3 regions of the Mediterraneibacter sp. NSJ-151 genome follow, and region 2 is predicted to be linked to each of the others. Evidence: riboswitches for the same ligand, from Rfam matches in the RefSeq annotation. Region 2 holds a riboswitch; each other region holds the start of a gene.
What was found. A riboswitch is a leader RNA that binds a small molecule or an ion and turns the genes downstream of it on or off. The one in region 2 is predicted to bind thiamine pyrophosphate.

Region 1 (8,279 bases), on a different contig from region 2:
GACGAAAATAGCGACCACAAGACTGATGCCTCTGCATGTAGGAAAAGGTCGGAATATCTCTACTGCGATCTCAGATATTATTGATTATGTAGAAAATCCGCAGAAAACCGATTTTGGAAAATTCATTTATGGCTATGAGTGTGATACCCGGCTTGCTGATGCAGAGTTTCTTCTGTCCAAACGACAGTATGCAAATCTGACCGGCAGAAATCAGGGTGCAGATGATGTGATCGCCTACCATCTCCGTCAGGCATTTAAGCCCGGCGAAGTTACGCCAGAAGAAGCTAATCAGATCGGCAGGGAGCTGGCACTGAAGCTCACAAAAGGAAACCATGCCTTTGTTGTCTGCACCCATGTGGATAAGCACCATGTCCATAATCACATCATTATCAACTCTACTACACTGGACTGTCAGAAAAAATTTCGCAACTTCTGGGGTTCTACCTGGGCAATCCGGCGAATGAATGACAAGCTGTGTTTGGAACATGGACTTTCGATTGTAGAAAATCCGAAACCCAGCCGGGAGCATTATGGCACATGGCTGGGGAATAAAAAGCAGCCTTCCTTTCAGGAGCAGATACGCATTGCTATTGATGCTGCATTAGAGGAAAAGCCAAAAGATTTTGAGGAACTTCTACAGAAGCTGGAAACTGCTGGGCTGGAAGTCAACCGTGAAAGAAAACATCTTCGGTTCCGAGTTCCGGGACAAGAAAATTATACCCGATGCGATACGCTCAAAGGCGATTATACAGAACAAGCCATCAAAGAACGGATTGCCGGTACACGGACAGTAAAACCCCGCCATGCCTTTTCTAAAAAAACGGTTTCCAAAGTTGGATTGCTGGTTGATATTGAAGTTGCAATCCGTTCCGGCAAGGGCCCTGGTTATGAGCGCTGGGCAAAAGTGTTCAACCTAAAGCAGCTTTCTCAGGCAGTGCTCTACTTAAAAGAACATGGCGATATGGGTTATGAGGATCTTCTGGAAAAAGCCAACGCCACTACCACTAATTTCAATACCTTATCCGTTCAGATCAAAGATCTGGAGTCAAAAATGAACGCCAATGCCGAGCTGCAAAAACAGATCGTAAACTATGCGAAAACGCGGGCTGTCTATGTAGAATATCGCAAAGCCGGGTACAGCAAAAAATTCCGAACAGAACATGAAGCTGAAATTCTGCTGCACCAGGCGGCAAAGAATCATTTTGACGAGCTGGGAATCAAAAAGCTCCCCTCTGTCAAATCTCTCCGGGAGGAATACACCGATCTTCTGGAACAAAAACGGAAAGCCTATTCTGCCTATAAGCAGGCCAAAAATGATATGAAAGAACTTCATAATGTTCGGGCCAATGTGGAATACCTATTAGAGATTTCTTCCCCACCACAACCGCAGCGCAGCACAGAAAAATCCCGTCAATAAGGTTTGCTAACTTGAATTCTATAGACCTTGACTTTCCGGGACTTCTTAACTATAATAATACTCAAGCAGGGGGACTACCTTGTAGTTGAGAAGGTTAAAACCTGACCCTTTGAACCTGTTGGCTAATACCAACGCAGGGAGCTAAAGAATACAGATTCGTATTTTTTGGACATTCTCTGTTTTGGGAATGTCCTTTTTAATTGAATAAGATATGATATGTGTTTGCGAGGGAACTGAACAAGTTGAAAAAGGTAAGACCTGACCTCTGGACCTGTCGGCTAATACCGGCGTAGGGAAGCAATTTCTTACGCTCGTATTGCGTCTGAAAGAGCTTCTAATTGTTTTAGAGGCTCTATTTTTTTATTTTAGGAGGAACAAACATGGCATTTATGAAAGACATTTTAACCCGCAACATCCCCATTTGGGAAGAATGTGCAGCTACCCCATTTGTGCAGGAAGTGCAAACTGGAAAGCTACCTCTTGAAAAGTTCAAGAGATATATGATTCAGGATAGTATCTATCTGAAAAACTATGCCCGTATATACGGCAAGGCAATTTTTCATGCTGATACATTAAGAGAAATTCAGCTTTACTATTCCATGCTGAATTTTGTAAATGATACGGAATCAGAAGTGCGTCTGGATTATCTAAAGCAATTTTGCATGACGGATAATGATATTGAACTGATCGCTCCTCTGCCTGAAAATCAAAATTACATTGATTTCATGTTTGAGATTGCGTCACATGGAAAGAATGAAGAAATTTTAATGGCGGTTCTTCCCTGTATGCTAAGTTACAGCTATATATTCCGCAAATTGGCGGCTGTTCCTACAAGCAGACAGTCAAGATATTGGGACTTTATCAAAGATTATGCGGATGAACAATATGCAGAAAGCTGCAAAGAATGGTCTGCTTTTGCAGAGCATAAATGTGCCGGGTTATCAGTAGCAAATAAAAAGTATCTGGCTGATATTTTTGAAAAAGCAAGTTTGTTAGAGCTTGCTTTTTGGAAGATGGCCTATCGGAACGAGAGAATGGAGGAAAATGCAAAATGAAAAAAGTATTGTCCATTGCCGGATCAGATTGCAGCGGAGGTGCAGGTATTCAGGCTGATTTGAAAACTTTTTCTGCTCACGGTGTATTTGGAATGAGTGTTATTGTTTCTGTTGTTGCAGAGAACACCAGCCGTGTTATCGACATCCAAGATATTACCCCGGATATGATTGAAAAACAGATTGACGCCGTATTTGAAGATATTGAAGTGGACGCAGTAAAAATCGGTATGCTTTCTACACCAGAATGTATGAAAGCGGTGGCAAAGAAACTATTACAATATAAGCCCCAAAATGTCGTAATCGACCCGGTTATGTATGCCAAAAATGGCTGCCCATTGATGAATCCTACGGCGGTTTCCACCTTGATAGACACAGTAATTCCACTGGCCGATGTACTTACTCCGAATATTCCAGAGGCAGAGAAAATAGCAGATATGCAGATTTCCACAGTTTCAGATATGGAGGCTGCCGCAAGAAAAATATATGCCATGGGTTGTAAGGCGATTGTTGTCAAGGGTGGACATCATATAGGAAATGCTGTTGATGTCCTATTTAATGGAGAAAATTTCTACCATTTTGAAACATCCCGCATTGATACGAAAAATACTCATGGGACAGGCTGTACCTTTTCTTCTGCAATCGCTTCCCAGCTTGCAAAGGGAAAAAGTGTTCCGCTTGCAGTCGAATCTGCAAAGGCTTATGTCACAATGGCAATCGAACACTCTCTTGCGATTGGAAAAGGCTGTGGCCCAACGCACCATTTCTACGAATTGTATCAGCATGGTTTATCTAAAGAATAGGCAGGTGCAAAATGAACTTTGATTATACACTTTATCTTGTTACTGATCGTCAACTAATGAGCTGCGATAGCCTGACAGAAGCGGTAGAACAGGCAATTTTAGGAGGCTGCACAATGATACAACTCCGAGAAAAAGAATTGTCCTCATTAGAATTTTACAATCAGGCTGTTGCCGTGAAACAGGTTACGGATAAATACCATATTCCCCTTATCATAAACGACCGGATAGATATTGCAATGGCTGTGCAGGCTACGGGGGTACATATTGGACAGCATGATTTACCTGCGGCTGCCGTCCGCAAAGTAATTGGGGAAAATATGCTGTTGGGAGTATCTGCATCTTCCATTGCAGAAGCAATACAGGCACAACAGGATGGTGCAGATTATTTGGGAGTTGGCGCAATGTTCCCTACTGGAACTAAAACCGACGCTGATTCTGTATCAATGGAGGAATTACAGAAAATCCGCACAGCCGTTTCTTTGCCGATCGTTGTTATTGGCGGTATCAATAAAGGAAATACAGGGCGTTTCAAGCCCATGGGAATTGACGGGCTGGCTGTTGTATCTGCCATCATAGCGCAGTCCGATATAAAAGCTGCTGCTGCGGAACTGAAAGATTTATTTTGCGGAAAGGAAAAGAAACATGGATTTTAATGCGGCAATCTTTGATTTAGATGGAACAATTCTGGATTCAATGGATGTATGGGAGCATATAGATATTCAGTTTTTGAAAAAGAGAAATCTTCCTGTCCCGGAAAATTATGTAACTGAAATATGTGCAAGGAGTTTTGAGGAAGCCGCACAATATACCATTGATCTTTTTGGATTGCAGGAAACGGTAGAGGGAATTATTGAGGAATGGAATAATATGGCGGTCGAGGAATACAGTAACCATGTCGGTCTGCTGCCCCATGCCCTTGATTATCTTCTGCGCTTAAAAGAACATGGAATAAAACTTGCAGTTGCTACGGGGTTGCCGGAAAAGCTCTATATTCCATGCTTAAAGAACAATTCTATTTTAGAATTATTTGACGCTCTATGTTCAACAGATGAGGTTCAGCGGGGAAAAGAATATTCGGATGTCTTTGAATTGGCCGCAAGAAAATTAGGGGTTGCACCTGAACACTGTATTGTGTTTGATGATGTGCTTCCAGCAATTAAAAGCGCAAAGGCAGCCCGTATGTTAGCAGGCGGGATTTATGATAAGTATTCCGCAGATCAGCGTACAGAAATAGAAAGGATTGCGGATATTTACTTACTTGATTTTCGGCAAGCACCGATCCCACACAAAGAGGTATGAAAATGGAAAAATGGGATTTATATAATGCAAAACGGGAAAAGTCTGGAATAACAGTGTGCCGTGGAGAAATCATACCCAAAGGGCTGTATCATTTATCTGTGAGTGTATGGATCGTCAACCAGCAGGGGCAGTATCTTTTATCACAGCGGCATCCGAAAAAGCAATACCCTCTTTATTGGGAATGTACGGGTGGTTCTGTACTTTCCGGGGAAACCAGTTTACAAGGAGCAATCCGAGAGGTAAAAGAAGAATTAGGAATACTGCTTACTCCCGGAAGTGAAAAATTGATTTATCAGAGCAGACGGGAAAATGTGCAGGATTTTTACGATGTTTGGCTATTTCATAAGGATATAAAGATTGAAGAAATGCGTTTACAGGAAACAGAAGTTGTGGATGTTCAATGGGTAAATCCAGATAAGTTATTTGAGATGTTTCGCCTGAAACATCTGCACCCTCTAATTACCTATGTAGATCAGCTAATAGGCTGAAAAAGCGCCGGGCGCAGAGGTATCAAAGCCTCTGCATCTGGCGCTTCTTTTTTGTCCTTTTTCCCGCATTTAGAACCCCGTTTTGCGGGGAACAGGATAACTTTATCCACCTGCCTGCCGGCCATGCGGAAAAACCCTTGATTTCCGTGGACTTTTAACGCCCTAAATGCGTAGACAGGAGGTATCTTTTCCGCTGGCGCTCAGCCTTTTAATTCCATGTTGCACATGAGGCGGAAATCTTACTGCACCAGACAGCGAAGAATCATTTTGACGAACTGGGAATCAAAAAGCTCCCCTCTGTCAAATCTCTCCGAGAGGAATACACCGATCTTCTGGAACAAAAACGGAAAGCCTATTCTGCCTATAAGCAGGCCAAAAATGATATGAAAGAACTTCATAATGTTCGGGCCAATGTGGAATATCTATTAGAGATTTCTTCCCCACCACATGGAGGTTGTAGATAACGCAAGTGATGAAAACAACGAAAATACAAGGAGAAAGGCAACTGTTGTACCTATTAAAATAGAATATGTGTGAGAGGACAAGCCTTTCAATAATGTAGACGTTCAGAAATGAGCGTCTATTTTTATACCCAAAATGAAAGGAGCATTAGATTTTATGAAAAAGATGTTAAAACGATTGTGTACGTGCTTCTTAGCTCTTGCAACTGTCGTTACTGCTTTACCGACTACACCCGTCCATGCAGAAAGTAAGCAATACTGGACGGAAAGTGCAGAGCGTGTCGGTATCATTGAAAAAGTAATGAATGACGGTTCTATCGGTTCGACATTCAATGAGGGCTATATGAAAGTCGAGGGCGAAACTGCCTATTGTATCGACATCAATACAGATTTTAAGAATGGTTACAAGACCAGAGCTGACGCAAGCTCACGTATGAGTGCCGACCAGATTTCAGATGTGGCGTTATCCTTAGAGTATGTCAAACAGTATGGCGAAACTCACAAGGAATTGAACTACAAGCAAGTCTATCTGTTGGAACAATGTGTGGTCTGGCAGAGATTGAGCGTACATCTTGGCTGGCAGTGCGACAACGTGCGAGCTTCTTATGATGAAATTCCAAAAGCTACGCAGGACGAAGTTTTCTCTGGTGCAAGAGCCTTTGTCAAAGAGAATAAAGGACGCTATGAATGTGGCGGTTATATCTACTCTGGCGAGGGGCAGGAATTGGGACAATTCTGGGCGAAACTCAATGTTGGAAATGCGAAACTTCAAAAGACTTCCAGTAATACCAGCATTACAGACGGTAACGGGAATTACTCTATCGCTGGTGCGACATACGGTGTCTTTGCTGATAAGGACTGCACGAAACAGCTTGCCACCCTTACGACTGATGAAAACGGAAATACAGATGTCGTAGAGGTAAAGGCTGACACAGTCTATATCAAGGAATTATCCGCACCAGCAGGATATAAGGTTGATACAAATATATATTCCTTAAAGGTTGAAGCTGGAAAGACAGCGACCTTGAACGTATCAGATACACCAAAGGTAACAGACACTTTGATTGAACTCTTCAAGATTGATATGGAAACACAGAAAGACAATCCGCAGGGGAACGCTTCTTTAGCAGGTGCGGAATTTACATGGAAGTATTATACTGGCTTCTACAATAAAGACAATCTCCCTGCCGAAGCTACAAGAACATGGGTTACAAAGACAATCGCCGAAACAGACAGCGACGGTACAATCCATTATGTTACAAAATTAGCGGACACATACAAAGTATCTGGCGACAGTTTCTATATGCAGGACGGCAAGGCAGTTCTTCCACTTGGAACACTAACCGTAGAAGAAACAAAAGCTCCAAACGGTTACTTGCTGGACGGTGCATATATGCAGGCTGGCGATAAGTCCGAACAGATTAAGGGCTTATACCTTACACAAATTACAGAGGACGGCGACCTTGCCGTACTTACTGGAAGTAACCAGTTTTCCGTATCAGACAAGGTTATCCGTGGCGGTGTCAAAATTCAGAAACGAGATTTAGAAACGGGCGATACAAAGCCACAAGGAAGTGCTACTTTGAAAGATACTGCCTTTGACATCATTTCCTTAAATGATAATGCGGTATTGGTTGAGGGCAAGTTATACAAGAAAAATGAAGTGGTAAAGATAATTCGTACCGATATTGAGGGTATCGCTTCTACTTCTGCTGACCTCTTACCTTATGGAAAATTCCGTATGAACAATGAAAAAAGCAGAAACGCAGGAACAGGAATTTTTAGAAGTTTGTTCTTCTTACGACCATGACCTTTTAACTGGAAAAAAAGAAATGACATTGAAAGACTATGAACGAATTACTTATTTAGTTAGTTCTCTTGGGTATAGTCAATATCTTCAATTCCTTATTGGAAAATATATGGACTTAGCACAAGCTGACGAAGAACGAGAAGAAAGAGAACATGAAATATATTTGGAATATCCAGAGTATTATGAGGACGAGGGAATTTTAGAAGAAGAAGAAGAAAAATGGCTGGAAGAATTTTTAAATCAACTTCCAGAGAAGAAAAGAGAATATTTTGAAAAACTTATAAAAGAGAGTTAAAGCTACTAAAAAAGTTACTGTATTCAGATGTTCTGATCACAGTAACTTTTTATCATTATACAAGGGAAAACAAATGCTAATAGACAAAATATTTTTTTCGTAACTTACATTTTCAATTTTACCGTCAATCTTTTTCAGCAATTCCTTTACAATATACAAGCCCAGACCAGAACTTCCTTTGGTGCGTGATTTATCAACAGTATAAAACTTGTTAAATAATAAGTTTACATCAATATCATCAAGGGATTTTGTTGAATTTTTAATTGTGAACACTCCTTTTTGATTGATAGAAACTTCAATGTAATTATCTGAATAACGAAGTGCATTTACAATTAAATTTTCAATAATTCGTTTACAGATAAGGTTATTTCCGTATATCCATACAGGAGTATTTTCTGTTTGAATGGTTGGTTGGATTTCTCCAAATTCATAATACTTTTCAATTAAGCAATCTGTAACAATTCTATTTATGTCAACACGCTCACATTCAACATCAACTTGCTCATTTTCTATCACAGATAAATCATAAAACTCTTGTACTAAATCCGTGAGATAATCTGTTTTTGCCTTAATGATTTTAATGCATTGTCCTTGTTCCTGTTTATCTTCACATTCTTGCAGAAGTGTTAAATAGCCTTGTATAGATGTCAAAGG
Region 2 (8,279 bases):
GTCAGTCGTTTTGCAGTGATGTATTTATTGATCGTTGTTCCGGTAGCTGCTTTAAAAATACGACAGATATAGGAACTGCTCATATAAAAATGTGCCGACAAATCTTCTAAAGTCAGAGGTTCTTTTATATGAGAATTAATATAAGAAAGAATTTCATCCACTTGCGTATGATATTTGGATGTTGATTTTTCAGCATCATTTTTTATAGTAGCGGCACCTCTGTTTTGGAATGTCTGATTTAAAAATACCATCAATTCAAGAAAAACTGCTTTATCTAATAAATCTTCACCAATTCCTTCGTTTGATTGAAATTTATGAATAAAATAAATGAATCGATTTTGTTCTTCCGGTGTTAAATGGACACAGTGAGGCATATGGGTATCTCGAAAACTGAAGCAATGGTTCAGGTCGGTGTTTGGGGTAGAAAGTTGTGTCAGGTAATCTGGGTCAATAGATAAAATAATTCTTTCATGAGTTTCCTGATCAATCTGAGTTAAATGATGGCTTTCAAATTGATTGATCAAAAAAATATCACCGGGATGGATGTCATACAGACAATTATCAATCAGAAATTGTTTGCCACCGGAGATCGAATAATAGATTTCATAACAATTGTGAATATGCATATCCATGATTTTTTCATCACTATATAAATGAGCAAATGCAAAGGAATGTGTATCGATACAATTTTTCATAGATTCTTTGCATGTAGAACAAGCTTTCATTGGGTTAAACCTCCTTTTCTTTTGAATAAATATACGAATAATATTGCAATGTTTGAACAAATTGAGTCTATAAAACATGCAAATCTTGAACTCTTATTTTGATTATACGAGGTATGTTCAAAATATTCAACATTTACATCAACATTTCACAAGAAAAGGAATAAAGCGAATGGTATAGTATAGTCAAGAGATGAGAAAAAACTCATTAAAAAAGCAGAACTTCATTGTTTAGACAAATCAAATAGCTATTACAAAAAATAACAGGAGGATTATCATGGAAGTAAGAACAGCAGCATCACCAAGAGATGTAAAACACTACACAACAGACAGATTGAGAGAGGAATTTTTAATTCAGAATCTGTTCCAGGCAGACAAGATCAATCTGGTTTACAGCCACATTGACCGTATCATCACAGGAGCAGCAGTACCGGTTCAGGAGAAACTTGCACTGACAGCAGGGGATGAATTAAGAGCAGAATATTTCCTTCAGAGAAGAGAAATGGGACTGATCAATATCGGTGGAGACGGAATTGTGACAGTTGATGGACGTGTTTATGAAGTGAATGCAAGAGATGGAATGTATATCGGACGTGGATCAAAAGATATTACATTTGAAAGCAAAGATGCCTCATGTCCGGCTAAATTTTATTTGAACAGTGCTCCGGCACACGTTGATTACCCAACAGTACATATCAAACTTGAGGGAGAACCTGAAGAGGGTGTTGTGATTGTAAAAGATGAGAACAAAGTGGAAATGGGAACACTTGAAGATTCTAACCACAGAGTGATCAACAAATATATCGTGACAGGTCAGGTAGATAGCTGCCAGCTTGCTATGGGTATGACAAAACTTCTTCCAGGAAGCGTATGGAACACAATGCCAGCACATACACATGACAGACGTATGGAAGTTTATTTGTACTTTGATATGGAAGATGATGCATTTGTAATGCACTACATGGGAGAGCCACAGGAGACAAGACACATCATTATGCATAATGAAGAAGCTGTTATCTCTCCAAGCTGGTCAATTCACTCAGGATGTGGATCAAGAGCATACACATTTATCTGGGGAATGTGCGGAGAAAATCAGGACTACGGCGATATGGACAATATCGAGAATAAAGATTTGAGATAATAATAGAAGGGCTTTAAAAGCTCACGCATTTAATATACAAATAATAATCCTTAACATATAAACCCAATTATAAATAAGAAGAAAGAGAGGAATTTAACATGGTTAATTTTTCACTGGAAGGTAAAATTGCACTCGTAACAGGAGCATCTTATGGAATCGGATTTGGAATCGCATCTGCTTATGCAGAAGCAGGAGCAACAATCTGCTTTAATGATCTTAGTCAGGAAAAAGTAGATAAAGGAATTGCTGCATACAAAGAAATCGGTGTAGATGCACACGGATATGTATGTGATGTAACAGATGAAGCACAGGTTCAGGCAATGGTTGCTAAAATCAATGAAGAAGTTGGAATCATCGATATTCTTGTAAATAATGCAGGTATCATCATGAGAAAACCAATGCTTGAAATGGAAGCTGATGAGTTCAGAAAAGTAATCGATGTAGATTTGAATGCTCCATTCATCGTTTCTAAAGCAGTTATTCCGGGAATGAAAGAAAAAGGACACGGAAAAATTATCAACATCTGTTCTATGATGAGTGAGCTTGGACGTGAGACTGTATCTGCTTATGCAGCAGCAAAGGGTGGATTGAAAATGCTTACAAGAAATATCTGTTCTGAGTATGGTGAGTACAATATTCAGTGTAATGGTATCGGACCTGGATATATTGCAACACCACAGACAGCACCACTGCGTGAGAGACAGGCAGACGGAAGCAGACATCCATTTGACCAGTTCATCGTTGCTAAAACACCGGCTGCTCGTTGGGGAACACCGGAAGACCTTCAGGGACCGGCAGTATTCCTGGCATCTGATGCATCTGACTTCGTAAACGGACATATCTTGTATGTAGATGGCGGAATCCTTGCTTATATCGGCAAACAGCCACAATAAGAATCTTTTAAAATATCATAAATTGATAATATAGAAAAACAGCTCATTTTGTTTTGTTATGTACAAAATGGGCTGTTTTTAGGGTGCTATGTGACAGCGCCCTTTTATACAGTAGTATATTACTTTTGTTTCTGTAATTCTTCTTTTAATTTTTGGATTTCTTCATCCTTTTTCTTAAGTTCTTTTTCTTTCTGTTCTATATCTTTCTGCATTTCGTCAATCATCAACTTCGTTGTATTCCGGTCTAATTCTATCAACTCTTTCGAAAACATATTCATCACCTCTTCGACATTCCGGCAAATCTCATAGACTTGTGTGTACATTTCCCTGAAATCCGGATATCGTTCAATAATCTCAATGATTGCTTCCGGTTCATCCATGCACAGAAACGCAAGCCATGCTTCCAGCCTTGTTTCTATCTTTATTGTTCTGTTTTCATTGTGCTGAATCTGCTTAAAAATGTCAAGTGGCACGAAGATATATTTTTGTAGTAAATTCATTTTTGCTCCAGTGTTTGAAGTTTGTACAAAAAAATATTCTTGATACAACAGAAAGCTGTAATTTATTAGAGTGTTCTCGGCAAAATATATCTTATATGGTAAATCAACAGAAGCTAAAGTCTGTAAAAGAAGAAGCAAGGGGAAATCTATATTTAAAGGGTGATGTTTTGCGTACAATGTGGTAAAGTAAATTTCCAGAAATAAAAACTATGTCGTAAATAAGTAGCCAACAGGCTACTTATTTACGACATGTTTGGTTTTACAGTATATCAATATATTCTCCGGCAAGTGCTTTGTTCATACTTCTGACAGCGCAGAATTTTCCACACATGCTGCAAGTGTCACTGTGATCATCTTCCGGTTTTCTGCTGTCGCGGATCGCTTTGGCAGTTTCAGGATCTAAAGCACATGCGTACTGAGCATCCCAGTCGAGAACGCGACGGGCATCGGCCATCTTGTCATCAATATCACGTGCACCTGGAATTCCTTTTGCAATATCGGCTGCATGAGCTGCAATCTTAGAAGCAATGATTCCCTGTTTTGTATCTTCTACATTTGGAAGAGCAAGGTGCTCAGCAGGAGTTACATAGCAGAGGAATGCAGCACCACTCATAGCAGCTACGGCACCACCGATGGCAGCTGTGATATGGTCATAACCAGGAGCAATGTCTGTTACAAGAGGTCCAAGTACATAGAAAGGAGCTCCCATACAGATGCTCTGCTGTACTTTCATATTGGCTGCAACCTGATCAAGCGGCACATGTCCAGGACCTTCTACCATAACCTGTACATTGTGATCCCAGGCACGTTTTGTAAGTTCTCCCAAACGAACAAGTTCTTCAATCTGGCATACATCTGTTGCATCTGCAAGACATCCAGGACGGCAGGCGTCGCCAAGAGAAATTGTTACATCATATTCTTCGCAGATATCAAGAATTTCATCATAGTATTCATAGAATGGGTTCTCCTTACCTGTCATACTCATCCATGCAAATACAAGGCTTCCGCCACGGCTTACGATATTCATTTTTCTTTTATGTTTTTTAATCTGCTCGATTGTTTTTCTTGTAATTCCACAGTGAAGTGTGACGAAATCAACACCATCTTCTGCATGCATACGGATAACATCGATAAAATCATGAGCTGTAAGTGTTGCAAGGTCACGCTGATAGTGGATAACACTGTCATAAACAGGAACAGTTCCAATCATAACAGGACATTCGCTTGTCAGTTTGCGGCGGAAAGGCTGAGTATTTCCATGGCTTGAAAGATCCATGATTGCTTCGGCACCTAAATTTACCGCGCTCATTACTTTTTGCATTTCTACATCATAATCTTTACAGTCACGTGATACACCAAGATTGACATTGATTTTTGTGCGGAGCATACTTCCGACACCCTCAGCACTTAAGCAAGTATGGTTTTTATTTGCACAAATGGCAACCTTACCCTCAGCAACAAGTGTCATAAGTTTATCAACATCCATATGTTCTTTTTCAGCAACAAGTTTGATTTCAGGAGTGACAATTCCTTTGCGGGCTGCATCCATCTGGGTTGTGTAGTTTCTCATGTTATTTTGCCTCCAATCATTTTAATAAAAAAATAAATTATATTTATGACGTCAGCAAAATACGGACAGCGTACATGAAAGATGAAAGTCTGTAGTGATACAGACCGTTCATCGAAAAACCAACACGTCCAGTGAATGAGCATAGAAGAAATAAGAAAAAATATTTCTCTATGGATATGAAATATTTTTGCTAACGCCTACATCAGAGCAATCTGATGATATACAAAATCATAAAGCGATTTGCTTTTTTATAGCGGTACAAGGTGGTGTCCCCAATGTATCGCTTTTGGGTCAAACAAAAAAATTATGCTGTAGTGAGCTGTGACATCACTCCACTTTTCTGAAGGATTGAAATCAGGATAAATGCAAGAATACTTCCAGCCACAGTAGAAATAAGGAATGGTATTACATAAACGAACAGTCCTGCAGGTGCAGCACCCATAAGGAAACGGGCAACCGGATAAGCTGCGATACCACCAAGAATACCAGTACCGATAGCTTCAGCAAGACAAGTCAGGCTTAAGACTTTACATTTTTTGTAAACCAGTCCACAGCACAATGCACCGACCATACTTCCAGGGAATGCCATAAGGCTTCCAAGACCAAGTATATTACGAAGCAGGCTTGCACAGAAAGCAATGCCAACTCCCCAACCAGGGCCAAGTGTAACAGCTGCAAGAATATTGACCATATGCTGAACCGGAGCACATTTACTTCCGGCAACGGGAACGCTCAAAAAACTTCCTACAACTGCAAGAGCAGTAAGAACTCCGGCAAGTGCTAATTTTTTTGTTTTATTTGTTTCATTCATAATCTGAGTCTCCTTTTCTTTTTCTTCGGAAATGCGTTTGTCATTTTGAAAAAATTGAGATGAAAAAAGGATCCTCACCTGAAGTGAAGATCCTACCAGCTGTCCGAAATAAAAGAAATGAGATGCGAGGGCATCTCAATCAATTACATGGTATACATTCCCTCCGTTGGCATTATCCAAATCAGGTTTAAGTGGGTCGAAACGGAATTACGTTTCCTCTCAGCCGGCTTTCGCCAGCTCCCCAGTGACAATATAAAATTGTTGTCTAGTGATATTATGCATCTATATGTATGAAATTGCAAGGGGAATCTTAAAAAATGGAAACTTTGAGTGAACAGTAACAATTTGAAAATTAATATATTATATTATATATTCTAAGTAGTAAGTGGAATATAGATTTCGCAGATAAATTGAAAGAGAGGAAGAATGTTATGAAAGAGCTTATATTATCTCAGCAATATGCGTTACTTGCGTTAAACGGACAGGAGAGCCTTCATCCAAGCGTGGCAAAAAATGCGGTGCTGCGTGCGGTTGCTGCGGCACAGGTGTTGGAAACAGAGTTGGGGAGAGATATAAATTCATTTTCAGAATTTTCTGCAGCATTACAGAAAGCAGTGCAGATAGCAAAGACTTTGAAGAAAAAAGAAACATCTCAGATTGAGCAAGAAGTGGTAAATGCTCTGAAAGCAGAAGAACTTTTAAAGGAAGTTCCGGATCTTCTGGGATGTGATATGGATTATGATACATCAGGTGTTGAACTGAAGGCATATCTTAGTGATGAGATAAGTTATGTTAGAATAAAAGAAGGCCTTCGTGCAGAGATTTTAGAGGATGGTCCAATTAGTTTGGAATATGCAGTCTTATTATGGCTTCTTCGTGAGAGTGGTTGTATTCATGATTTGTTTTCTGTATCAGAGCAGAGTCGTGTAGAAGAGCGTATGACAGAGGCTGCCACGCAGGATGAGCAGTATCGTACACTATGGGAAGCAGAGTTCCACAGTATTTTCGAAGGAGTTATGAATCGTTTTATAAAGACAAAGAGTAAGTTGTTCAAGAATCCATATTTAGAAGGTGTAAATCTTGCGTTCCCTTATCTTGACAGAAGGAAATCTGTATTTATAGATATGGTTATTTGGGGGACAAATGTAGCAGACAGAAGGGCTGCGGCAGTAGAATATCTGAGTAAAAAAGGATTTACAGTAGAAGAAATAAGAATAGGCAGTGAGACATTGCTGAAAATAGGAAATATATATTATCGTATATTCCCGATGACAAAAACGGCGTATAAAGTACCGATTCAGGGAGTTAATCTGGTACCGGCATACTGGTAGTAAGAAAAGGGTATTGACATAACAAGTATGTGAATAGTGGAAAAGGTGAGCAGATGTCAAGACAGAGAAGTATGGAAGTAATAGAACAGGCGGAATATGTGACAATCGGAGAACTTGTGCGGCTTACGGCAGTACGCTACAGTACTTTGAAGTTCTATACGGAGGAAGGTATGCTGCCTTTTGAGCAGGCAGAGAGAACGCCTATCTTAAAAGAGAACCAGTCCGACTCAAAATTTAAGTTGAGTCGGGCTGGTTCTCTTTTTACTTTACACACTATGAAATCCCTTACCGATAATCTCACTTGTATTCGATATCAAGATAAATGCTGTTGACTGATTCTCCTTGATATAGTTACGAAGTTTAATTGCCTGAGGGCGGTTGAGTGCAGTGAAGATAATATATTTTTCATTTCCGGTAAATGCACCCTGGGCATCTACAACAGTTGCGCTGCGGTTTAGCTCATTTACAATGAAATCACAAATAGGTTGTGGATCATCGCATACAACATTAAAATATTTCGAAAGATTAAAGCTTTCAATAAAGTTGTCGATCATGAAAGAACGAACGGCAAGTCCGAGGAAGGAGTACAGTCCGGTTTTGATGTCAAATACAAAGCATCCGGCAATTGTGATCAGAATGTCGGATACGAGCAATGCTTTTCCGATATCGAAACTGCTGTATTTTTTAATAATCATAGCAATGATATCCGTCCCGCCACTTGATGAGCCGATATTAAAAAGAATGGCAGAGCCAAGTGCAGGGAGTGCGATTGCAAAGCAAAGTTCTAACATCGTCTGGTCTGTCAGAGGATGGGTCATTGGACAGACACGTTCTAAGACAGAAAGTGCAACAGAAAGCAGAATACTGCAGTAGGCAGTTTTTGCTGCAAATTTTTTACCCAGTACAAAAAATCCAAGTAACAGCAACAGCATATTCATGATAAATGAAAAATCACTGGCGGATATTTTCCCGGTTTTGGCAACCAGTACGGCAAGACCGGTGATACCACCAAAAGTAAAATTGTTTGTAAATTTGAAAAAATAAGTTCCAACTGCCATAATGAGTGTGCTGACAGTCAGTAAAGTAAAGTGTTTTAGCTTACTTATATTCATATGAATCCTCCTGAAATTTGCTTATGTTACCTATAAGAATTCAAAAGAAAATTCTTTTAATTACTGTTTATAAAATGCCATGTGAACAGTAATTTTTTTCCATATACCAACCGAATTGTAACGCGAGGATATTTATTTGTCAACGCAAAATAAAATCGTACAGATAAAAGTGCAGAAAAAGAAAAAAATTTTATGCTAT
Region 3 (8,279 bases), on a different contig from region 2:
CAGTCTGATCCTGGCACTTGGACTGAACAGCAAAATTAAATTTAAGAGTGCATTTCGTGGAGCATATTTCATTCCAAATGTTCTCGGAGCATTGGTTGTAGGATATATTTTCAATTACTTCTTCACATACATTCTTCCGGCTTTCGGGGAAATGCTTGGAAGTGAGACACTTTCCTCCAGTATGCTGTCCAGTACAAAACTGGCATGGATCGCAGTTGTAATTGTATGTGCATGGCAGGCAATTGCGATGAATACAATCATTTACATTTCAGGGCTGCAGACAGTTCCGGAAGATATTTACGAAGCAGGAGCAATTGATGGTGCAACAGGATGGAATAAGTTCAAGCATCTGACATTCCCGCTTATTATTCCATTCTTCAGCATTAACATGGTGCTTTGCGTGAAAAACTTTCTGATGGTATTTGATCAGATTATGGCATTGACAAAGGGCGGTCCGGCGCAGAGTACAGAATCCATTTCTTATCTGATTTATAACAATGGTATGAGCGGCGGTCAGTTTGGATTCCAGAGTGCAAACGCAGTGATATTCTTTATTGTTATTGTTGTAATTTCTGTATTACAGATGACGATCACAGGGAAAAAGGAGGAGCAGCTGTAATGGAAAAAATGAAAATAAAAGAACGGGTAAATTGGCCGGTAACAATTTTACTTTTACTTGGGTTGGTCACAGTTGCATTTCCATTGTATATGACAATTGTAATTGCATTGAAGAAACCTTCTGAGATGACAAATAGCATCAGCGGAATCCTTTCGTTGCCAAGTCATTTCAGTCTGGAAAATTTTGCAGAGGCAATGCGGGTGACAGATTTCTGGCATTCTCTTGGAAACAGTGTGCTTATCACGCTTGTAACAGTTGTACTTTCTATTCTGATTCATTCTCTTCTCGGATATGCAATCGGAAGAAATAAAAAGAGTAAATTTTACAAATTCATCTATTTCTATGTTGTCAGCGGAATGTTTGTTCCATTTGCAATTTTGATGATGCCTGTTGTAAAGCAGACAGCACAGATGGGGCTGGCGAACAGGGCAGGAGTTATTATTCTGTATGTTGTATTCTATATGCCGATGAATGTGTTGCTTTATTCCGGATATCTGACGAATATCCCGTTGGCACTGGAAGAAGCAGCCTGCGTGGATGGTGCAAGCACATGGAAAACTTATTGGAAAATTGTATTTCCAATTATGAAACCAATGCATGCGACAGTTGCAGTTCTGACAGCACTCGGCACATGGAACGATGTAATGACACCACTTGTAATTATGTCAGGCTCAGGAAGCGGAAATACACTGCCATTGGCACAGTTGACCTTCCAGACACAGTTTGGGACAAACTATAATCTGGCATTTGCATCTTATCTGTTGGCATTGCTTCCGATTCTGGTATTCTATCTGATTTGTCAGAAGCATATCCTCAATGGAGTTGTAAACGGAGCGGTGAAATAATAAAAATTAGAAATAAGTTTTTGGTCGCACATAGTGTGAACAGTAAAAATAGCGAAGCAGGAGCAAAAAAGTAATGAAACCCTTGCTTCGCTATAATAGAAAAAGGAGTATTTTAGGTATGGGAATTATATATTGCGAGAAAGATAGGACATTTACATTACAGACAAAAAATACGACATATCAGATGCAGGTGGACCAATATGGATTTTTGCTTCATCTGTATTATGGAAAAAAGATAGAAGGATGTATGGATTATCTTCTGACACATTATGACAGAGGATTTTCAGGAAATCCGTATGATGCAGGAGAAGATCGTACTTATTCTATGGACACACTTCCGCAGGAGTTTCCTTGCTATGGAAATGGCGATTTCAGAAGCACTGCCTTAGTAGTTGAAAATGCAGACGGAAGCATGAGCTGTGATCTTCGATATAAGAGTCATACAATCCTTAAGGGAAAATATAATCTGGAAGGACTTCCGGCAGTTTATGCAAGTGATGAAGAAGCGCAAACACTGGAAATTTTGATGGAAGATCAAGTGACAGGAGTTAAAGTGATTCTGCTTTATGGTGTTCTTTCAGAGTTGGATATTATTACAAGAAGTGTGTGCATAAAAAATGGAAATAATGGGAAAATCTATCTGAACAAAATAGAGTCTGCAAGTTTAGATTTCCTTTATGGAGATTATGAACTTCTAACATTTTATGGTAGACATGCGATGGAGAGAAATGTCCAGAGAGTTCCGGTAGTGCATGGAACACAGAAAATCGGAAGTGTCAGGGGAACTTCCAGCCATCAGTATAATCCGATGATGATTCTTGCTGAGAGAGAAACGACAGAAGATAAAGGAAACTGTTATGCGATGTCCTTTGTATACAGTGGATGCTTTCAAGGGGAAGTGTTAAAGGATCAATTAAATCAGACGAGAATGATGCTTGGACTTCAGGAGAAAGCTTTTCGTTATCCGCTAGAGAAAAATGAGATGTTCAAGGCACCGGAAGTAATATTATCCTATTCTTCACGAGGAATGAACCAATTATCTCAGAATCTGCATCAGTGTATCAGAAAGCACATTTGCAGAGGAAAATATAAAGAACAGGTTCGTCCTGTATTGATCAATAGCTGGGAAGCATCTTACTTTGATTTCACGGGAGATACAATCTATGAGCTTGCAAAAGCGGCAAAAGAAGTAAACATTGATATGCTTGTTATGGATGATGGCTGGTTTGGAAAACGTGATGATGACAACAGCGGACTGGGTGATTGGTTTGTGAATGAAAAGAAACTTGGCGGTACACTTGGAAATCTGATAGAGAGAATCAATGCTCTTGGTGTGAAGTTTGGTATCTGGATCGAGCCGGAGATGGTTTCAGAAGACAGTGAGCTCTATCGAAAACATCCGGATTGGGCATTGACGATTCCGGGAAGAAGACCGGTCAGAAGCAGAAATCAGCTCGTACTTGATTTTTCAAGAAAAGAAGTTGTAGATGAAATTTATAGTCAGATTTGCAAGGTATTAGATCAGGGAAATATTGAATATGTAAAATGGGATATGAACCGAAGCTTGATGGACATCTATTCAGCGACTACGAAAGACCAGGGAAGAGTGTTACATGATTATGTGCTGGGACTTTATGATTTTCTGGAGCGTCTTGTACAGAGATATCCGAATCTTTTGATTGAAGGCTGCAGTGGCGGAGGTGGAAGATTTGATGCAGGGATGATGTATTATACTCCTCAAATCTGGTGCAGCGATAATACAGATGCGATTGACAGACTACAAATCCAGTATGGAACATCCTTCGGTTATCCGGTGTCAGTAGTTGGCTCTCATGTATCAGCTGTTCCGAATCATCAGACAGGAAGAAAAACTCCGCTTCATACAAGAGGCGTTGTGGCAATGTCCGGAACCTTTGGATATGAGCTGAATCTTATGAACCTTTCGGAAGAAGAGAAACAGGAGATCAGAGAACAGATTGCAGAATATAAAAGCTATGCGCCAATCATTCAGAACGGATTATATTATCGTTTATCTAATCCGACAGAGGAAGAAATCTGTGCATGGGAGTTTGTTTACACTGATGAAAAAGAGCAGAGCAAAGTACTTTTAAATATAGTAATGCAGGCAATACACGGAAATATGACAGTAAATTATGTTAAGCTTCAAGGACTTGAAGAAGCAGCCGTGTATCGGGAAGAGAAAAGTGGAAAAAGGTATACCGGCTCAGCACTTATGTATGGAGGTATGCCATTGCCTGTGGAATTGGGAGAATATCAGGCATATCAGTATTGTTTTGTGAGGGAATAAATATATCAAATTGTTGATAATGAAATAGAAAGTGATGAGAAATGTGAATAATATAGAAAAAATATTTACGCAACGTATGGAAAAGCATCAGGATGAACTGCGCTGGCTTTACATGGAGTTGTATGGAAATGATGCAATGTATGCAGAACTTTGTAAGCAGATGTATGATTATTATTCAAAGCGTGGCACAGAATTAAAAAAGAGAGATGCTAAGAAAGAGAAGAATCCTGACTGGTTTAAAGAAAAAGAAATGCTTGGCATGATGTTATACATTGACAACTTTGCCGGCAATCTGAAAGGTGTAGAGAAAAAGTTACCATATTTAAAAGAGTGTAATGTAAATTGTATTCATCTTATGCCATTTTTGGATACTCCGAAAGGAAAATCAGATGGCGGATATGCAGTGGCAGATTTCAGGAAGGTGAGGCCGGACCTGGGAACGATGAAAGATCTGGCAAGATTGACAGAAAAATGTCATGAAAATGATATGAATGTGTGCATGGATTTTGTGATGAATCATACTTCAGAGGAACACGAGTGGGCAAAACGTGCAAGAGCCGGTGAAGGGGAATATATGAGCCGGTATTTCTTCTATGATAACGGAGAGATTCCGGCAAGATATGAAGAAACGGTTCCACAGGTGTTCCCGACAACAGCACCTGGAAACTTTACATGGCTTCCGGAAATCGGTCATTATGTGCTTACGACATTTTATCCGTATCAGTGGGATTTAAATTACCGCAATCCAAGAGTATTTAACGAGATGATGTATAATTTCCTTTTCCTTGCAAACCAGGGAATGGATATCATCCGAATTGATGCAGTTCCCTATATTTGGAAAGAACTTGGAACGAGCTGCCGAAATCTGAAAGAAGTACATACAATTGTAAGAATGATGCGCATGATTGCGGAAATCGTCTGCCCGAGTGTGATACTGCTCGGTGAAGTTGTTATGGAGCCGGAAAAAGTGGTACCGTATTTTGGTACAGTCGAAAAACCGGAATGTCATATGCTATATAATGTTACAACAATGGCAACAACGTGGAACAGTATTGCAACAAGAGATATCCGGCTTTTGAAGAAGCAGATGGATATTGTAAGTCGTTTGCCGAAGCAATATACATTTTTAAATTATCTTCGTTGCCATGATGATATTGGCTGGGGACTTGATTTTGATACCATGAAGCAATGGGGAATGGAAGAGCCTTCTCATAAACGTTATCTGAATGATTATTTCACAGGAAAGATAGAAGGAAGTGTCAGCCGCGGAGAATTATATAATGACGATCCTGTAACACAAGATGCAAGATTTTGCGGAACGACAGCGTCTATGTGTGGAATTGAAGCAGCGGGATTTGAAGGCAACAAAGAGAAAATGCAGATAGCGATACAGGAAGATTTGATGTTGCATGCTTATATGTTGACACAGTCGGGAATTCCGATGCTTTATAGTGGAGATGAGTTGGGGCAGGTAAATGATTATAGTTATAAAGAAAATCCTGAAAAAGTATCTGATTCACGTTATCTCCACAGAGGAGCATTCCAGTGGACACTTGCAGATAAGAGGAAAGATCTTTCTACCGTACAGGGACAATTATTCCAGATGTTGAACCTCCTGGAACAGATTAGAAGACAAGAAAAAATCTTTTCTCAGGAAGCGGAAGTGTATACTTATGATGTTCACAATGACAGCATTTTAGGAATACTTAGAGAATATAAGGGCGAGCGTTTCATAGCACTGTTTAATTTCAGTGAGAGAGAGCAGACAGCGTGGATGCAGGAAGAAGGCATTTTCAGAAATCTGGTGAATGGTGAGATTATAGAAGTGAAAGATCCGGTTTTAAAGGGGTATGATTTTGTCTGGATGAAATATAAAATGTGAAATGCCGGCCAAATGGAGAGAAAACGGTTGACATCTCCCAGACAAGCTTTTATACTAAGCATGTGAAGAAAACACGGGGAGCTTGTGTACCAGGCTGAGAGGAAGTTGAGAACTTCGACCCATAACCTGATTTGGATAATGCCAACGTAGGAATGTATAAAGCAGTACTTTAGAGAGATACATTTGTTGGTATCTCTCTTTCTTTATAATCAGGCAAAATTGATAATTGAAGATTGAATAAGTTGAGATTGAACAAGAGTTCATGAAGGGGTGCACCACCACGGGTACATTTCTTTCATGAACTCTTTTTTCATTTCATAAGGAAAGGAGCAGTTATGATTACAGTAAATGGAAAACAGATTCAACTGGCATCTGAAATGAGTGTTGCAGATTATCTGGAACAGAATAATTATCAGATAAAAAGGATTGCGGTGGAATTGAATGAAGAGATTCTGCCAAAATATAGTTACTCGGATACAATGCTCAAAGACGGCGATCGTCTGGAGGTTGTGACATTTGTAGGAGGGGGCTGATATCAAATGGCATCTGAAAAAATATTAAGTAAAGAAGAAATTGAAGCGGCACTGAATGAACGACATTCATCGGAAAAGCAGAAATTATTGTCGCAAGGACAGGTGACAATAGCGGGACTGGGCGGATTGGGCTCGAATGTGGCTTATTCGCTTGCAAGAATCGGTGTAGGGCGTTTACATTTGATAGATTTTGATGTCGTGGATATTACAAATTTGAACAGGCAGCAATATTTTATGGAGCATATAGGAATGCCAAAAACAGATGCATTGAAATCGTTGCTTTTGAAAATCAATCCTTATCTGGATATTCGCACGGATTGTGTGAAGGTGACGGAAGCGAATCTGAAAGAGCTGTTTGAGGATGCACAGATTGTCTGCGAGGCATTTGATAATCCAGAGGCAAAGGCGATGCTTGTAAATGGGATTCTGGAATATTTTCCGGAAAAGAAGCTTGTGTCAGCAACAGGAATGGCCGGTTATGAGAGTAGCAATACGATTTGTACGAAGAGAATGATGAAAAATTTTTACTTGTGTGGAGATCGTGTGACAGAGCCGACTTATGGAAACGGATTGATGGCTCCAAGGGTGGCAATCTGTGCGGGGCATGAGGCAAATATGATCACACGCCTACTTCTTGGAGAAGAGGATGTCTAAAAGGGCATCTTGGGATTAAAAAACAAGGTGATTATTCTAAAAAATCACAATATAACATAGAAAGAAGGATTTAAATCATGAATCAGAAGGATACATTTACACTTGGCGGAAAAGAATTTAATTCGCGTTTTATTTTAGGATCAGGAAAGTTTTCATTGGATCTTGTGAAAGCATGTGTAGAAAAAGCGGGGGCAGAGATTATCACGCTTGCCCTCCGTCGTGCTAATGAAGGTGGGCTTGCAAATATTCTGGATTATATTCCGGAAAATGTAACACTTCTTCCGAATACTTCCGGAGCAAGAAATGCAGAAGAGGCAGTTCGTATTGCAAGACTTTCCAGAGAAGTTGGATGTGGTAATTTTGTGAAAATTGAGGTTGTAAGAGATTCCAAATATCTTCTTCCGGATAATTACGAGACAATCAAAGCAACAGAAATCCTGGCTAAGGAGGGCTTTGTAGTTATGCCGTATATGTATCCTGATTTGAATGCAGCAAGAGATCTTGTCAATGCGGGAGCTGCTTGTATTATGCCTTTGGGAGCACCAATCGGCTCCAATAAAGGTCTTTGTACAAAAGATTTTATACAGATTTTAATTGATGAGATTGACCTGCCAATTATTGTTGATGCAGGAATCGGACGTCCATCTCAGGCTTGCGAGGCAATGGAAATGGGAGCAGCTGCAGTTATGGCGAATACAGCAATTGCGACAGCAGGAAATGTTGCAGAGATGGCAGAGGCATTTAAGAAAGCAATTGAGGCCGGAAGAAGCGCGTACCTTGCCGGACTTGGAAGAACACTGGAACGAGGTGCAAGTGCATCTTCACCACTGACAGGATTTTTGGAAGACTAGGAGGATGTGAAGATGGAAAATACACATATTAATGAAAGTATTTTAAGCGAAGAGATTCTGGAAGATCAGAAGAAAAACAGAATTGATCATATGACATATCTTCAGGGAATGGAAGACATTGGTTCGGAAATTATGGATCAGGTAATAAGTGCAATGGAGGAATATGATTACAGTAAATATACAGCGGCAGATGTAAAAAATGCGATTGCACATTCAAAGCGTACCCCGGAAGATTTCAAGGCACTTTTATCTCCGGCAGCGTTACCATTTCTGGAAGAAATCGCGCAGGCCGCACAACTGGAAACAAGAAAACATTTTGGAAATAGTGTTTATATGTTTACTCCGATTTATATTGCAAATTATTGTGAGAATTATTGTATTTATTGTGGATTCAACTGTCACAACAAAATTAACCGTGCACAATTAAATGCACAGGAGATTGAAAAAGAAATGGCGGCGATCGCAGAAACCGGATTGCAGGAGATTCTGATCCTTACGGGAGAAAGCCGTAGCAAATCTACAGTAGAATATATAGGTGAAGCCTGTAAGATTGCAAGAAAATATTTTAAAGTAATCGGTCTGGAAAT

Region 1: linked by a shared signal. The riboswitch ahead of LQE94_RS07260 (TenA family protein) and the one ahead of thiW (energy coupling factor transporter S component ThiW) in region 2 are both predicted to bind thiamine pyrophosphate.
Region 3: linked by a shared signal. The riboswitch ahead of thiS (sulfur carrier protein ThiS) and the one ahead of thiW (energy coupling factor transporter S component ThiW) in region 2 are both predicted to bind thiamine pyrophosphate.

What each region holds. Positions count from the first base shown of each region.
Region 1 covers NZ_JAKVPP010000005.1:223,099-231,377, reverse strand. The annotation lists gene LQE94_RS07265 (relaxase/mobilization nuclease domain-containing protein) at 8-1,417, shown strand; TPP riboswitch at 1,475-1,574, shown strand; gene LQE94_RS07260 (TenA family protein) at 1,798-2,472, shown strand; gene thiD (bifunctional hydroxymethylpyrimidine kinase/phosphomethylpyrimidine kinase) at 2,469-3,272, shown strand; gene thiE (thiamine phosphate synthase) at 3,284-3,925, shown strand; gene LQE94_RS07245 (HAD family hydrolase) at 3,915-4,571, shown strand; gene LQE94_RS07240 (NUDIX hydrolase) at 4,574-5,059, shown strand; partial or broken gene LQE94_RS07235 (SrtB-anchored collagen-binding adhesin) at 5,678-7,264, shown strand; gene LQE94_RS07230 (stathmin-1-A) at 7,269-7,625, shown strand; gene LQE94_RS07225 (sensor histidine kinase) at 7,662-8,279, opposite strand, start outside.
Region 2 covers NZ_JAKVPP010000014.1:92,016-100,294, reverse strand. The annotation lists gene LQE94_RS13330 (helix-turn-helix transcriptional regulator) at 1-725, opposite strand, end outside; gene kduI (5-dehydro-4-deoxy-D-glucuronate isomerase) at 1,000-1,863, shown strand; gene LQE94_RS13320 (gluconate 5-dehydrogenase) at 1,962-2,756, shown strand; gene LQE94_RS13315 (hypothetical protein) at 2,876-3,256, opposite strand; gene thiC (phosphomethylpyrimidine synthase ThiC) at 3,516-4,826, opposite strand; gene thiW (energy coupling factor transporter S component ThiW) at 5,131-5,637, opposite strand; TPP riboswitch at 5,779-5,891, opposite strand; gene LQE94_RS13300 (hypothetical protein) at 6,069-6,968, shown strand; gene LQE94_RS16550 (MerR family transcriptional regulator) at 7,022-7,300, shown strand; gene LQE94_RS13290 (YitT family protein) at 7,235-8,080, opposite strand.
Region 3 covers NZ_JAKVPP010000012.1:18,985-27,263, reverse strand. The annotation lists gene LQE94_RS11910 (carbohydrate ABC transporter permease) at 1-619, shown strand, start outside; gene LQE94_RS11905 (carbohydrate ABC transporter permease) at 619-1,464, shown strand; gene LQE94_RS11900 (alpha-galactosidase) at 1,583-3,772, shown strand; gene LQE94_RS11895 (amylosucrase) at 3,807-5,654, shown strand; TPP riboswitch at 5,719-5,824, shown strand; gene thiS (sulfur carrier protein ThiS) at 5,990-6,187, shown strand; gene thiF (sulfur carrier protein ThiS adenylyltransferase ThiF) at 6,194-6,841, shown strand; gene LQE94_RS11880 (thiazole synthase) at 6,919-7,692, shown strand; gene thiH (2-iminoacetate synthase ThiH) at 7,705-8,279, shown strand, end outside.